One region of the Dysosmobacter acutus genome, then DNA from elsewhere that is predicted to be linked to it. Evidence: predicted binding sites of a transcription regulator. Region 1 holds the regulator's gene; each other region holds the start of a gene.
The links. The regulator Rex, encoded in region 1, represses fermentation and respiration genes when NADH is low (regulators of the CRP and FNR family bind a similar motif). The targets are predictions, from matches to a motif close to ATTGTTAANNNNTTAACAAT.
Positions count from the first base shown of each region.

Region 2: the regulator Rex is predicted to act here: its motif matches at 2,407-2,426, upstream of KQI82_RS10230 (butyryl-CoA:acetate CoA-transferase).
Region 3: the regulator Rex is predicted to act here: its motif matches at 3,578-3,597, upstream of KQI82_RS05025 (DUF3796 domain-containing protein).

Region 1 is NZ_JAHLQN010000001.1:1,748,750-1,753,787, forward strand. Features, by position in the region: gene KQI82_RS08405 (anaerobic ribonucleoside triphosphate reductase) at 1-1, opposite strand, end outside; gene KQI82_RS08410 (hypothetical protein) at 206-385, opposite strand; gene KQI82_RS08415 (S-layer homology domain-containing protein) at 470-1,543, opposite strand; gene KQI82_RS08420 (redox-sensing transcriptional repressor Rex) at 1,558-2,187, opposite strand; tRNA gene KQI82_RS08425 (tRNA-Arg) at 2,367-2,443, shown strand; gene KQI82_RS08430 (helix-turn-helix domain-containing protein) at 2,777-3,067, shown strand; gene KQI82_RS15770 (hypothetical protein) at 3,155-3,289, shown strand; gene KQI82_RS08435 (helix-turn-helix transcriptional regulator) at 3,370-3,639, shown strand; gene KQI82_RS08440 (sporulation initiation factor Spo0A C-terminal domain-containing protein) at 3,623-3,982, shown strand; gene KQI82_RS08445 (hypothetical protein) at 4,097-4,252, opposite strand; gene KQI82_RS08450 (hypothetical protein) at 4,286-4,456, opposite strand; gene KQI82_RS08455 (YlcI/YnfO family protein) at 4,580-4,897, shown strand; gene KQI82_RS08460 (response regulator transcription factor) at 5,023-5,038, shown strand, end outside.
Region 2 is NZ_JAHLQN010000001.1:2,111,258-2,116,295, reverse strand. Features, by position in the region: gene KQI82_RS10240 (lysophospholipid acyltransferase family protein) at 1-365, shown strand, start outside; gene KQI82_RS10235 (bifunctional 4-hydroxy-3-methylbut-2-enyl diphosphate reductase/30S ribosomal protein S1) at 362-2,323, shown strand; gene KQI82_RS10230 (butyryl-CoA:acetate CoA-transferase) at 2,492-3,838, shown strand; gene KQI82_RS10225 (CarD family transcriptional regulator) at 3,987-4,475, shown strand; gene ispD (2-C-methyl-D-erythritol 4-phosphate cytidylyltransferase) at 4,478-5,038, shown strand, end outside.
Region 3 is NZ_JAHLQN010000001.1:1,041,418-1,046,455, reverse strand. Features, by position in the region: gene KQI82_RS05050 (sensor histidine kinase) at 1-224, opposite strand, end outside; gene KQI82_RS05045 (EcsC family protein) at 203-1,018, opposite strand; gene KQI82_RS05040 (response regulator transcription factor) at 1,070-1,756, opposite strand; gene KQI82_RS05035 (FG-GAP repeat domain-containing protein) at 1,773-3,113, opposite strand; tRNA gene KQI82_RS05030 (tRNA-Leu) at 3,329-3,415, shown strand; gene KQI82_RS05025 (DUF3796 domain-containing protein) at 3,615-3,974, shown strand; gene KQI82_RS05020 (helix-turn-helix transcriptional regulator) at 3,964-4,164, shown strand; gene KQI82_RS05015 (hypothetical protein) at 4,425-4,898, shown strand.

The DNA of each region.
Region 1 (5,038 bases):
TGTCAGGAATGCCCTCATTTCTCTTACCATATCTTGTGGAATATTTTGATGTGCGTTTCAGAAAGTTACTATTTATCGTATCACCGGCAGGTTGGGCTGTCAATATGGAGCCTGTCGCCGCCCGGCAGGGACCGGGTGCGGCGGAGCACACAGCAAAGCTCCCGCGCCGCAAGGCGCGGGAGCCCGTTATGAAAGTGAAATACCCTTAGCAGCAGGCGGGACCGTTGTTGCAGCCGCAGCCGTTGTTGCAGCCGCAGCCACTGTTGCAGCCGCAGCCACAGCCACCCCAGCTGTTGCCGCCGCCACAGCAGCAGCAAATGATGATCAACAGAATGATGATCCAGCAGCAGCTGTTGCCGCCGCCAAAGAAGCCCTGATTACACATACCGGGAACCTCCTATGAAATGTTTGACCGGTGAACCGGTCTCAACTCATAGTATGCTGCCGTGGGAAAAGGGTGCACGGCGGTTTAAAAGATTCGGCTGCCGGTTATCATGGCTCTGGCGGAGAGAAGTTCATCGGAGGTAAAGACGCCGCTGTCCATCAGCTTTTGCACTAAGGTTCCGGAGCCGCCGCTCAAAGCGGCATCCAAGGCGTAATAGGAGACATACACCAGTTGGGCCCGGAGGAACGTGTCTGACTGGAGCATGGCCGCTTCGGCATCGGTGAGGACACCGGCGCTGCGGGCCGTTGCCATTGTGGCCGAGAGGTCTGTGTTGGCAGAGGAGCTGTATCCCAGGGCGCGCAGTAAAAACTCCATGTACTGATTGGCGGAGATGGCCTGATCCGGCTTAAAAAGCGTGGCGGTGAAACCGTTGGTATAGCCCCTCGAATAGGCATAGGAGACATAGTGCTCCGACAAAGAGCCCTTGGCGATGTCGGTGAAGGGAATGGGGCCGGTATAGGAAAGGGCCTCCTCTTCCTCGCCCAATACGCGGATAAACATGATGAGGGCCTGAATGCGGGTAGGCGCCATCTCAAGGTCAAAGCCGGAACCATAGCCGGTATAGCTTCCTTTAAATAGATGCAGGGCTTTTAAAGCCGAAGCAATGGCATTGTAATCCACGGAGTCGGAGAGGGTGAACCGGCAGGGCCCCTCATAGTGCACCACCGCGGTCTTGGACGTGACGGTAAAGGAAGCCGTGGTATCCTCCGCCACCAAATATCTGTGGTTGGCCGTCAGAGCCGTGCCGCTGGGAACCTCTTTGCCGGTGGTGATGTCCACCACGGCGCCGGACGGGAAGGTGACTTTCATAGAGCCGGCTAACAGCAGGCAGTCCGTGCCGGTGCTGCCGCCCAACACGTCCCCTTCCTTCAGGCGGATTTCCTGTGTGGATGCGGCGTAGGCGCCTCCGTCGGCACTTGTCTGGCCGGACGCATTCAGCCGGGCATCCACTGCGCTGTTGACCTTGTCGGTAAAGGCACCGTTGAGATAGGAGAGGGAGACCAGCGGATCGGAGCTGTCTCCTCCGCTGGCCAGTGCTGCCAAAATACAGCAGGCCGCGGCCAGAAAGGCAATGGGCCCCAGTGCTCTTTTGTTCATAGGACTCCTTCCGTTTACGGATTGACGATCCGGTAGCTGAGCGTCAGCAAACTGTCGGAAAAGTGGATGTTCTCGATCTTGACTTCCGGGTTGGAGGAGACAAGCTCTAAGTTGGTAAAATTCCAGAACCCGCGGATACCAAGGGCTGTCAGGCGGTCCGCCAAATCCTGGGCAATGGATTTGGGCACGGTGAGGGAGACCACGTCCACCTTATGGGCGCGGATATAGTCCTCCAACTCGTCCATATGATAAATATGTACGCCGTTGATGTCCGTTCCGATGATGGAGGGCGCAATATCAAAGGCCGCATCCACGGTGAAGCCGCACTGGGAGAACCGAAAATTCTGGAGCAGGGCGTGACCTAAGTTGCCCACGCCGATCATAATCAGATGATGGCTCTGGTCCACGCCCAGGATGTGTCCGATTTCGGAGCGCAATTCCTCCACATTGTAGCCGTATCCCTGCTGGCCGAACTCACCGAAACAGCTGAAATCCTGCCGGATCTGAGAGGCAGTGATCCCCATCTTCACACCCAGGGAATGCGAGGAGATGCGAATGACACCTTTGTTGCACAGATCGTTCAGATGTCTGTAATACCTGGGAAGGCGCCGGATCACGGCGTCGGATATGTTCTGCTTTTTCATATGATTACTCCTACCTGCGTCTGGTAAAAAGATGCACAAATTGACAACATTGCAATAAAGTAAATTTCCGTATTCAGTTTATCGCAAAAGGAGCAAGTTTGTCAAATTTTTTAACAATCTTTTTTTGAAAAATTTTTCTTTACAGATTTGGTTTTATGTGCTATCCTTTACAAAGATGCGCGCCCGTAGCTCAGTTGGATAGAGCGTTAGACTCCGACTCTAAAGGCCGCTGGTTCGAATCCAGTCGGGCGTACCATATCAGAAATACCCGGTGGACGCAGAGTTTCATAAAGAGGAACTCTGCGTCCACCGGGTATTTTGCCAGGATGACCCATACCTGGCCCTTGAAGAGGAGGCTTCAAGGGCCAGGTTTTTTTATTGAAGTACATATAAAAAAAAGTGTACAGATGACCTCTCCTCTATTTTTGTCAAACGCTTCACCATCGTATACGGTTCTGCTGTTTCAAAACCTCAGAGGGTCTGTGTTTGAAAATATTTTAGTATTTGCAGAGCATTCGCGCAATTTCGTGTTTTTTCTGTGTTAATGTCAAAAAAATGCAGGACATTCCCACAGAAAGGATGAGGAAACATGAAGATTTTTACGTATCACGGGATGAAAAACGTCTCGGGGTCCCGCGTCCGGAAGGCAAGAAGAGCGCTGAAGCTGTCGCAGACGGAGCTGGCGGCACAGCTTCAGATCCGTGGAGTCAGCCTTGAGCGGGATACCATCAGCCGGATGGAGATGGGGGACCGGATCATAGCGGATTACGAGCTGCGCACTCTGGCGGAAATACTGAAAGTGGACGTGGCGTGGCTGCTTGATGCGGAAGGTGAGGAAGAGATGGTGAGCCGGGCCGCAGAGGGACGGGGCGCCTATTGACCGTCAAGCAGCAGGGAGAGGATATGTCGATAGAGCGCTGTTTGAAAACGGAGGAACGAAACCGCGGGATAAGAAAAGAGGGGTAGTATGTCAAAGGATGAAAAGAACATGAAGAAGTATTGTAAGAAAGTGAGCGGGCGCGGTTCAGGCAGAGCGTTTGAAAAGCAAATGGCCCTTGGCAGTGTATTGCGGGGGAATAAAGTTTACGTATTTGACTGTTGACTGAGGTGTACCTCATAGCGGCGTGACCCGGCATTAGGTAAAATTTTCCTATATTCTGTCGAATTGGGGAGGTTTTGCTGATGCGTCAATACAAAACACTGCTTCAGGTATTTCTCCGCAACTCGATCTATGCCTTCCGCAAGGAGATGGGATACAGCCAGGAGCGCATGGCGGAGCTTCTGCATATCTCACCCCGCTCGTACATCGACCAGGAGCATGGCAAGTACAGCTTCTCCGCACTCTCGGTGATCTTTTTTCTGATAACGATACCGGAGGAAAGGGTGCTGTCTCTGCTGCGCGCATTCAGGAAGCTTTTGCAGGAGGAGGGGGAGCGTGGAGACGTGGCGTGATGGGGAGAAGCTGCTTTCGGAAATATATGATCTGCTGTACCGGATGGGGCTGACAGCGAACTACACCGGTTTTTTCCGGATCTCCTACGCGATCTACCTATCGGTGGAGAATCCGCAGCGGCTGGCGCTTGTGACAAAGTGGCTGTACCCGGAGGTGGCCAGGCATTACGGGACGACGTGGCAGGCGGTGGAACGGAACATCCGGTCCGCGATTGCCATCATATGGAACCAGAAAACGCCGATTTTGACGGAGCTCTTTGGAGCGCCGCTGCCGGCCAAGCCCCGTAATGCCCAGTTCCTTGCCCTTGTGGCCGGACACTTTTCCCTTTCCCCTGTCGCATAACCGACCGAAAAGGACTACAGGACTGCGTTGAAATCAGATAAGGGAGAAGGCCCCCGGGGAATTTTCCCCGGGGGGAGCGGCAAATCCGCTTTGGAATTGAGAGAAGCCGTCCCGTTATGGGGCGGCTTCCGCTTCTTCCACGATCTGCTCCAGAACCGCAATGAGATCATGGAGATTGTTCAGATGGACGTCGCGGGAGAGGATTTCATTTTTGAGATCAATGGACAGCGACTCCAGCTTGGGCCGGAGCACCGGATTGACATAGGACATTCAGATCACCTCTGTTCATGGTATGGGAAGCGGTTATTGTTTGGATTCCGGTTCCTCTGTGCTGAGGCTGTGCTTCAAATGTTCACCGATCATGGTCAGCTCTCCCGGGGAGCAGATGTCGGCGCCTGATCGGTTGATGAAGGAGCGCACCTGCACGGGCAGAGAGTTGAAGTACTCCTCCATCTTTGGGTCCTGATATTTCATGGAATCACCCTTGCTTAGCTTTTCCCGCGGTCGGGCGCTTTATGATGCATTGCAAATGCAATGCATCATAAAGATGTCGGATGTAGTAAAATCATGGAAAAGAGATTGCAAAGGATGGGGAAGATGGCACCTTTCAAAATTCCAAAACTGCCTGCAACAACCAATAAAACAATTCGCTTTCCGGATGACGTGATCGAGGAGGTCGAGGCCGCAATTGCCGGAAAAGAATGTACCTTTTCCGCCTTTGTCATTGCAGCGGTCAGGAACGTGCTGGACAACGAATATCGAAAGCCGTATGTGGTACTATTCAATGACGTCACAGATGCCATACAGGAGTTGGACCAGAGAAATGTTGCCGGGGCGAGGGCGCTGCTGATGCGGGCCCAGCAGCAGGCGGAGGCGGCCTTTGTGGAGTTTGGAGAGGGAAAAAGTGAATCGTGAGGGGAAATCCTCCTGCGGGAAACGCCGCGGGAGGGTTTTCCTTTTTGGCTCAGGTGTGGTACAGTAGGGAAATGATACAAAAATGATGGAACGTTGACGCAAACTGTAGAAAAGAGGTGAGTGCGTTGAATCGAATCCTGA
Region 2 (5,038 bases), 360 kb from region 1:
GGGTCATCACCAAGTTGGGAGCCTTTCCCGTGGCCCGGGGAAATTCCGATCTGAATGCGGTAAAAACCGCCATACAGAGCATCAAATGCGGCGACAATCTGCTGATCTTCCCGGAGGGAACCCGGGTGGAGCGGGAAGGTGATGCCCCGGCCAAGGGCGGCGTGGCCGTGATCGGCATCCGCACCGGGGCCATCCTGGTGCCTGTTTTCGTGGATGGAAAAAAACGGATTTTCCGCAGAAGCCGAATCATCATCGGCCAGCCCTACCAGCCCTCCTACACAGGGCGGCACGGGACGGCGGAAGAGGTCCAGGCCATTGCCGATGAAGTGCTGCGCCGGTCCTACGCTTTGGGGAGATCGCAATGAATGTGATACTTGCCGAATCCGCCGGCTTTTGCTACGGCGTGGAGCGCGCGGTGCGCCTGGCCGCTCAGACGGCGGAAGAATGCGGCGGCTGTTGGATGCTTGGGGACATCATCCACAATGCAAGCGTGGTGGAGGAGCTGGAACGCCGGGGTGTCCGCAGGGCGGAAGGGGCGGAGGAGCTGTCCTGCGGCGATGTGGCTGTGATCCGCTCCCACGGAGAGTCCAAGGAGATTCTGGGCATGCTGGCCCAGCGGGGCGTCCGATGCGTCAACGCCACCTGCCCAAATGTGATGCGGATTCAGAATCTGGTGGCCCAGGCGGAGCAGGAGGGCCGTCAGACCGTTATCATCGGGGACCCGGAGCATCCTGAGGTCCGGGGCATTGCCAGCTGGTGCAGCGCGCCTTTGGTTTTTGACACTTCCGACGCGGTCATACGGTGGATTTCCGGACAAAAAAGCCCCTGCGGGATACCGGTTACCGTTGTTGCTCAAACCACGTGCATCCGTGAACTTTTTGAAACTTCCGCGAAAATCTTAAAAAACCAGTGTACAAATTTAAAAATATTTGATACAATATGCAATGCTACGCATAGACGTCAGTCGGAAGCGGCGGAAATCTCCGCCATGGTTGACGCGATGGTGGTAGTCGGCGACCGCAAAAGTGCCAACACCAAGCATCTGACAGAAATTTGCCAAGAGAGATGTCGGTCCGTCATTCAGGTCGAGAAGGCGGACGAGCTCTCGCCGGATTTTTTCCATGGTTGCTCTGTTGCGGGTCTTACGGCCGGCGCGTCCACGCCTGCGGGCATCATTAAGGAGGTATATGCAACCATGAGTGAAGAAATCAAAGCGGCTGAGGGGAAAGAAGAGTCCTTCGAGGAATTGCTGAATCAGTCTTTTAAAACTTTAAATACAGGAGAGAAGGTAACCGGCATTGTCACGGCCATCACTCCCACTGAGGTGCAGGTGGACGTGGGCGCTAAGCAGGCTGCTTATATCAAGCTGAGCGAACTGTCTGACGATCCCAATGCCAAGCCCGAGGACATCGTACATATCGGCGATGAAATCGAGACGTACATCGTGCGTGTCAATGACATCGAGGGATATGCCGAGCTCTCCAAAAAGCGTCTGGACACGGTCAAGGTGTGGGAGAACATCGAGAAGGCCGTGGAGGAGAAGACGATTCTTGAAGGCGTTGTCACCGAGGAGAACAAGGGCGGTATCGTGGTTTCCGTCAAGGGCGTCCGCGTATTCGTTCCCGCTTCCCAGAGCGGTCTGCCCCGCGGGGCTGAGCTGTCCGCGCTGCTCAAGCAGAAGGTGCAGCTGCGCATCACTGAGGTGAACCGCGCCCGCCGCCGCGTGGTCGGTTCCATCCGCGCCGTCCAGCAGGAGGCCCGTCAGGCCGCTGCCACGGCTGTGTGGGAGTCCATCGAGGTGGGCAAGCATTATACCGGCACCGTCAAGTCCATGACCTCTTACGGCGTCTTTGTGGACATCGGCGGCGTGGACGGCATGGTCCATATCTCCGAACTGAGCTGGAGCCGCATCAAGAACCCTGCGGAGGTGGTTTCTGTCGGCGACACCCTGGAGGTCTATGTCATCTCCTTTGACGCGGAAAAGAAGAAGATTTCCCTGGGCGTCAAGGATCGTACCTTGGATCCCTGGAAGCAGTTCATGGACACCTATCAGGTGGGCGACGTGGCGTCCGTCAAGATCGTCAAGCTGATGACCTTCGGTGCCTTTGCCGAGGTGGTTCCCGGTGTGGACGGCCTGATCCACATCTCCCAGATCGCCGACCGCCGCATCGACAAGCCCGGCGATGTGCTGAGCGAGGGCCAGGTGGTGGATGCCAAGGTCACCGCTGTGGATGAGGAGAAGCAGAAGATTTCCCTGTCCATCCGCGCCCTGCTGGAGCCCCAGTCCGTTCCCGCTGACGACGAGGAGAACGAGGCGGAATAACACAAGTTACAAAAAGAGGCAGATGAGTTTCGTCTGCCTCTTTTTTCTATGCGCGCGATTCTGAATTGCATTTCCCATTGGGCTATGTTATTATATTATCAATCATGGCAAGGAAGAAAATACCTTGATCCAATCAGGGATTGAACAGACAGGGAGGAGCAGTTTCACATGAGCTATGCGGAAGAATATGCAAAAAAGCTGACCACAGCCGATCAGGCGGTGCGGGTCGTCAAATCTGGAGATTGGGTGGACTACGGCTGGTGCACCGGACATCCCCGGGTGCTGGACCAGGCGCTGGCAAAGCGCGCCGGGGAGCTGACAGACGTCAAGGTCCGCGGCGGCATCTGCCTGTGGAAGCCGGCCATCGCCGAGGTGCCCGACGCGGCGGAGCACTTTACCTGGAACTCCTGGCATATGAGCGGCATTGAGCGCAAGATGATCGCTGAGGGAATCGCTTTCTACGCCCCCATCCGTTACTCCGAGCTGCCCCGGTATTACCGGGAGCACATCGTCCATGATGACGTGGCCATGTTCCAGGTTGCGCCGATGGATGAGCACGGGTACTTTAATTTCGGCCCCAACGCCTCCCACATGAAGGCAGTCTGTGAGACCTCCAAAGTGGTGATTGTGGAAGTCAATCAGAACATGCCCCGCTGCTGCGGCGGAATGGAGGAGTGCGTCCACATCAGCGACGTGGACATGATCGTGGAGGGCAACAACGATCCCATGGGCATCCTGTCTGGCGGAGGAGTCCCCACGGAGGTGGACGCTGCCGTGGCCAAGCTGATCGTGGAGGAGATTCCCAACGGTGCCTGTCTCCAGCTGGGAATCGGCGGCATGCCCAACACAGTGGGCAGCATGATCGCGGAGTCCGACCTGAAGGACCTGGGCGTACATACGGAGATGTATGTGGATGCCTTTGTGGATATTGCCAAAGCCGGCAAGATCAACGGCTCCAGGAAGAACATCGACAGAGGCCGCCAGACCTACGGCTTCGGCGCCGGAACCCAGAAGCTCTACGACTACCTTCATGAAAACCCTGAGCTGATGAGCGCGCCGGTCAGCTACACCAACGACATCCGCTCCATCTCCGAGCTGGATAACTTCATCTCCATCAACAACGCGGTGGATGTGGACCTCTTCGGCCAGATCAACGCGGAGTCTGCCGGAGTCAAGCACATCAGCGGAGCGGGCGGACAGCTGGACTTTGTCCTGGGTGCCTACCTCTCCAAGGGCGGCAAGAGCTTCATCTGCTGCTCCTCCACCTTTACAGACAAGAAGACGGGCAAGCTGGTCTCCCGCATCCGTCCCACCCTCTCCATCGGCTCCATTGTCACGGATACCCGGACCAATGTCCACTATCTGGTGACGGAGTACGGCAAGGTCTGCCTGAAGGGCCTGTCCACCTGGGAGCGGGCAGAAGCCATCATCAGCATCGCGCACCCGGATTTCCGGGATGAGCTGATTGCCCAGGCCGAAGCCATGCGCATCTGGCGTGCAAGCAACAAGCGCTGATTGCTCCAAAATAAGGGAAGGCGGAAAGACCGCCTTCCCTTATTTGATGGAAAAAAAGAGGAATTCTATTGTAAAGGGCGGAAATTGCCTGTATAATGTGAGATAGAAGTGTAAAATGGAGGGAATGGGGCAAGGAAGGAGCGCATATATGTTTTGCGTAGGGGATTATGTGGTTCACCCCATGCACGGAGCCGGTGTCATCAGCGACATTGTGCACGAACGGATCAACGGGACGAGCCGGGAGTACTATGTCTTTGAGATGCCTGTGGGCGGGCTGCTCCTGAAAATCCCTGTCTCCAACAGCCCCGCCATTGGAATCCGCGCCGTTGTGGGACGGGCCGAGGCGGAGGCGCTTTTGCGTGCCATTCCCGCCCTGGAAGTGAAGGAGCCCTCCAACTGGAACCACCGGTATCGGGAGAATATGGAACGCCTGAAGTCCGGCGACCTCTATGAGGTGGCCAGGGTGATCAAGGGACTGATGCAGCGGGAGAGCGTCCACCGGCTCTCTACCGGCGAACGGAAGATGTTGCACAGCGCCAAGCAGATTCTGATTTCGGAGATCGTGTTGACCGAAGGGTGCGGCTACCAGGAGGTAGAGGACCGAATCAACCAGGCGATGACGACTGAGGAGCCATAGTGATGAAATCGTTTTTCAAAAAATTCCGGGACGCCCAGCGCCCCTTCTGCACCATGATTGTTGCCGCTGCCGGCGCCTCTTCTCGAATGGGCGGCGGCAACAAGCTGTTTATGCCCATAGACGGGATCCCGGTGCTGGCCAGGACCCTTTTGGCCGTCGACCAGGTGTCGCTTGTGGATGAAATCCTCATTGCTGCCCGGGAGGAGGACATCCTGACCATTTCCGACCTCTGCAAGACTTTTGGGATATCCAAACCGGTCAAAGTGGTGCGGGGCGGAGAGAGCAGGGAGGAGTCCGTTTATCTGGCAGCGATAGAGGCGGATTCCCGAGCCGGGCTGATTGCCGTTCAGGACGGAGACCGGCCGCTGGTGACGCCGGAGCTGATCGCCGAGGTGGTGCGTAAAGCTGCCGCTACTGCCGCCGCCGCCCCTGCCGTGGCGGTAAAGGACACCATCAAAGTGGCGCAAGAGGGCGTTGTGGTGGATACGCCCCAGCGGGAGACCCTCTATGCGGTGCAGACGCCCCAGGTCTTTGACGCGGATCTGCTGCGGGCCGCGCTCCAG
Region 3 (5,038 bases), 710 kb from region 1:
TTCAGCGAATAGCTTGTGACAAAGTCGGCGCCCGCCTTTGCCTTGGAACGCAGGGTGTTCTGCATGGTGCTGAAGTAATAGCTTGTGACGCTGGCGGAAAAGAGGCACACGGTCAGCACCACCATCATCAGCACCGGCATAATGGTATTAACCACCCAGCGCTGGCGCAATCCCCGAATCTGGAGGGTGCTTTTCATATTTTTCATGTGTTCGGAGTACTCCATGACTCACCCTCCTTTCTCTTCCAATCCAGCAAAAACCGCCTGCGGTACTTCAGCTCCGCATAGCGCTGTACCCGCTTTAGGACCACCGCGTCCCAGGCGCCTCCCACGGCGCCTGCCACCGGAATTCCCTGGAGGAACTTCATGTACAGGAGATTGCGGGAAAGGGCCGCCGACGCGGAGCGCCGCAGCTCCTCCTGGGGCACAGGCACGGTCCACTCCCCCTCCTGGAGGAAATGGTTCAGCTCCGCGTTTCCCGCCCTCAGCTCCTCTCCGCAGGAGAGAGCCGTGGGGATCAGCTCCAGCACAAACCGGCGCTCCTCATTCCCGTCCCAGGGGTAGCCGTAGTTCACCGCAAGCTCACAGAGGCTTTTGAGCAGCACTCCCGTAAAGAGCACCACATCCGGCAGACCCACACCCACCAGGCCCAGCCCCACGCCCTCCACGCCGGAGAGCAGCAGATTTTTCCGCCCTGCCCCCGCCGCTGCCCGGGAAAAGGCCCGCAGCGACCGGCGGTCCGGCTGGAGCTGGGCAGCATAGCGGCGCAGCAGGTACTCCCGCTCCCGCTTCCGCCTGCCGCTGACTCCCTCGATCAGTCCGGTTCCCTTTTCAAGCACCGTGGAAAACGCCTTCTCAAAAGCGGATTCCAATGTCTTTTGCAGCGTTTTCGGCACCACCGTCTCCAGCCTGCGGTTCAGATAAGGCGTGCGCTGGGTCTGATTCTGCTCCAAAAACCGCTTCTCCCGCTTCCAAAGCCGGGCGTACTCCTGCTCCCATACCGTCTTTTTACTGGCCATTGTCTCCTATATACCGCTCCGCAGCTGCGGCCCGGCGGCTCTGCTCCACGCTTAAAAGCCCCATTTATACCCGTATCCCCACACGGTGGTGATATAGGTGGGGTTGGTCACATTGTCCTCGATTTTCAGACGCAGACGGCGGATGTTCACGTCCACGATCTTCAGCTCGCCAAAGTAGTCCCGGCCCCAGACCATATCCAGGATTTCCTCCCGGGAGAGGGCCTTTCCCGGGTTCTCCATGAACATCTTCATAATGGAGTACTCCACCTGAGTCAGCTTGATCCGCTCCCCGCTTTTCTCCAGCGTGCGGTTGCGGGTATTGAGCAGAAACGGCTCCTGCCGGATTTCACCGCTTTGCTCGTCCGCCCCGCCGCCGGCCCGGCGGAACAGGGCGTCCACCCGGGCGGTGAGCTCCGCAGGGGAGAAGGGCTTGGTCACATAGTCGTCGGCGCCGGTCATCAGGCCCGTCACCTTATCCATCTCCTGAGAGCGGGCGGTGAGCATGATGATGCCGATTTTTGTGTTGGTTGCACGGATCCTGCGGCACACTTCAAACCCGTCGATGCCGGGGAGCATGATATCCAGCAGCGCGACCCTGGTATCCGGGTTGTCCTTCAGACGCTCCAGCGCCTCCTCGCCGCTCTCCGCCTCCACCACTTCATATCCGGCACGGCGCAGGTTGATGACGATAAAGCTGCGGATGCTGGACTCATCTTCCAAAACCAATACTTTTTTCATGGCTGCCTCCCTTTCATCAATCGTCTCCCGACGCCCATTCGGTGACAATCAGTTTGAAGCTGCTACGCAGTTCGTCCTCCGTGATGCCGAACTCCCAGCTTTCGTTGGCGTCCAGCAGCTCCCCCGCGAAAATGGTCTCCGCCTGACGGCTGAGCAGAAAACGGCTGCCCTGGGTAATCCTGTACTCCGGGCTGCTACCGCTGATGGCATATATCTTCAGGAATTCCTGATAGAGCTCCGTATCGCTGCCCTGGATGGCAAAGGTCACGGCGACCTCATCCGGATCGCTGTCGTCCCGCGAGACCGTCACCCGCTTTTTCCACTCCTCGGGCAGAATGAGGTACCACCCGTCCGCCGCGTCGTGGTAGGTGCTGATGGCCAGCGTGGGCGATCCGTTGATGTCGTACCTTCTCCAGTTGATGGAGTAGCATGCGTCGGTGCTGCCCCAGCCGGCAAGGTCAAAGGGCGCCGGGACCTCCGTCAGCCCGTCTCCGTCGATGTCCGTGGGAAACAGGGGCTGGTAGCGGAAAATCTCAGTGGACACGCCGGTAGCATTGTTCATGGTGATGTTCACCAGTTCGTCGTTTTTCACCGCCAGGATATCCGTGACCTGGAACAGGGAGTCCTCCACCCCGGTGACAAACAGGGCCGGGACGCCGCCTTCCAGCATGCCGGAGCGGACGCGGCCCGAGGAGAGCTCGGCGATGGAGACGGAGATGTTGGCGGACGGGCGCTGAACCAGCGTCTGATCGTTCCAGACATAGTAGTCCGCCACCGTGTTTCCCTGGTCGTCGGAGCGGATCATCACCAGCTCCTGCATCCCATCCTGATTGAGATCCCGCACCGCGTAGCGGGAATAGGTGTTGCGCAGCAGCTCCACAGGCTGGAAATCCTTCAAGGAATAAACCGTCAGCGCCTGAAGCTCCGTGCTGACGCGCCACCCCACGATCAGCTCCTGCATGCCGTCCTGGTTCATATCGGTATAGGAGATGCTGTAAATGGCGCTGCCGCTGCCTTCAATCACCGCCGCCTCCTCATAGGAGTCGCCCACGGACCGGAAGATGTAGATCTTTAACGGCCGCTCGTCCGCGCTCCTGCGCATGAAGGCCAGCGCCTCCTCTTCCCCGTCCCCGTCCAGATCCACCATCTGTACGGGCTGGATGTTGCTGCCCGACTGGGGCGCGGCGTACTCCCCGCCCCCGGCCATGATGGCGTCAATGCGCTCTCTCAGCGCCGTGTACTCCGGAGGAAGCTGGGGCAGGCTGTAAAGCTCCTCCACCGAGGCGTTGAACAAACACCCCGACAAACAGAAGGTGACTGCCAGCAAAATGGCAGCCATCCAGCATTTTTTCATCATACGGCCCACTGGCAATCCCCTTTCCTTTTCAGGACATATTTTAACTTGTATATGATAGCACATTGCTTCTTGTTTGTGTAGCTTTTTTGCTGTTTTTCAAAGGAGTTTTTCATTTGTTCATTTTTGTGGAGATTCCCCTTGCGGCACAGGCTCATCTTTTCAAAAGTTCCTCTTGAATTTGTGGTTTCTTTCAGGTATAATAACACCGTTCATCTGCCGGTGTGATGGAATTGGTAGACGTAGTGGACTCAAAATCCACCGCTGGCGACAGCGTGCCGGTTCGAGTCCGGCCACCGGCACCAACGCCCCGCAGCTTATATAGCTGCGGGGCGTTTTCTTATTGCTCCGCGATGGTAAAAGCCTGCCGGTTCCCGGACGGTTGAAATTTCACTCCGCAGGGCGGGCGCGCCTAAGACACAAAACGCTTGACTTCCGAAAATAATTGTGGTAAATATTTATCATAAAGAGTGAAATATATCACATTATTTGGAGGGCTGTTTTATGAGACATGGACTGAATTATCTGGGCTTTTTATCTCTTTTGGCATTGATAGCCGTTTTGGGGTGGACAACGGAAAATGAAGGGCTCTATGGATTTTTGGGGTTTGCCTATTATCTTCGCTATTTCTGGGTCATCCCTGATGAGTTTTTTCGGCTCAATGTTCAAAAAGCCGCCACATTTGCATTCATGGCGGAAATGATTTCTCTTGTCCCGTTTATGTTTGCCTGTTCATTTCTTTTCGGTGCCGTCAAAGCCGTCCCAACCGCTTTTGGGCTGAGCTATGCGGCTGCAATCCTTGCGTTTACCGCTGCTCTGCTTGCATTGGAGTGGAAAGAACAAAAGGGGGCAAATGATGATTAAAAATCGTATAAAAGAGTATCGGGCAAGATATGACATGAGCCAGGAGGATTTAGCCAAACGGGTGGGCGTGCGCAGAGAAACCATTGGAAACCTTGAAAAAGGCAGGTACAATCCCTCATTGGTCCTGGCATGGAATATCGCAAAAGTGTTTCACGCATCCATTGAGGAAGTATTTACTGTAGAAGAGTAGCGGGACGCCTTCCATGGGGCGCCGTTTATGCCTGGGCATCCCATTGATCCGGAAAAAACGCCCGCAGGGTGATTTGCGGACCTCCCCGCCGCATAAAGTACCAATGCGGCAGTCGTTATTTCCACAGCGATATGAGACGCGCAAAAATGTTTCGTGTAAATTTACGCAAACGACTGTTGAAATTTGCGCAAGTCATGCTATAATAAATGCATAGCAAAGCCCCGCCTTAGTAATTTTGAAAATATCGGGAGGTAATGATCATGGGCTATCCTCAGACAGGCAACGAGGTATATGTCGGCTTTTCTCTGTCCGACACCATGTTTTCCGGAATCGGCAAAGGAACCATCACCCGGGAGACGGTTTCCGCTGATTATTTGAAGGACCTGTTTACAAAGTACGGCGTGGTCGTCTCGGCAAAGCCCGAGCAGCGCCGGCTTTTGGAAATGGTGAACGCAATCTATGATTTGAAGCTTGAGATCCCCGAGACGCTGAAGATCATCCAGCTTTCGGAAAAGCACCGCCGCCTCGTGACCATCTCCGTCCAGGGGCTCAGACGGATCAACGGCTCCCTGCTTCCCGAATACTCGAATGAGGAGTTCCAGGAGGCTACCTTCGGCTTTGTCAAATACTACGTCCAGAGCCGCCACTATGACGAACTGGTGGCGGAAAACGAAAAGCTGAAAAAGGATTTGGATCTGGAAGTTGCCTGGCGCACCCGGGTATCCGACATCTGATTCCTCCGCGGCTGCCCTTGATTTTCGGGCGGACCTCCCGGCAGACAAAAATGAAAAGCGGCAACGGACGGGACACCTGATCCGCTGCCGTTTTTTGCCGCCTTTTTTCAAAAACCGTCGAAATCAGCGGGACAACTTCG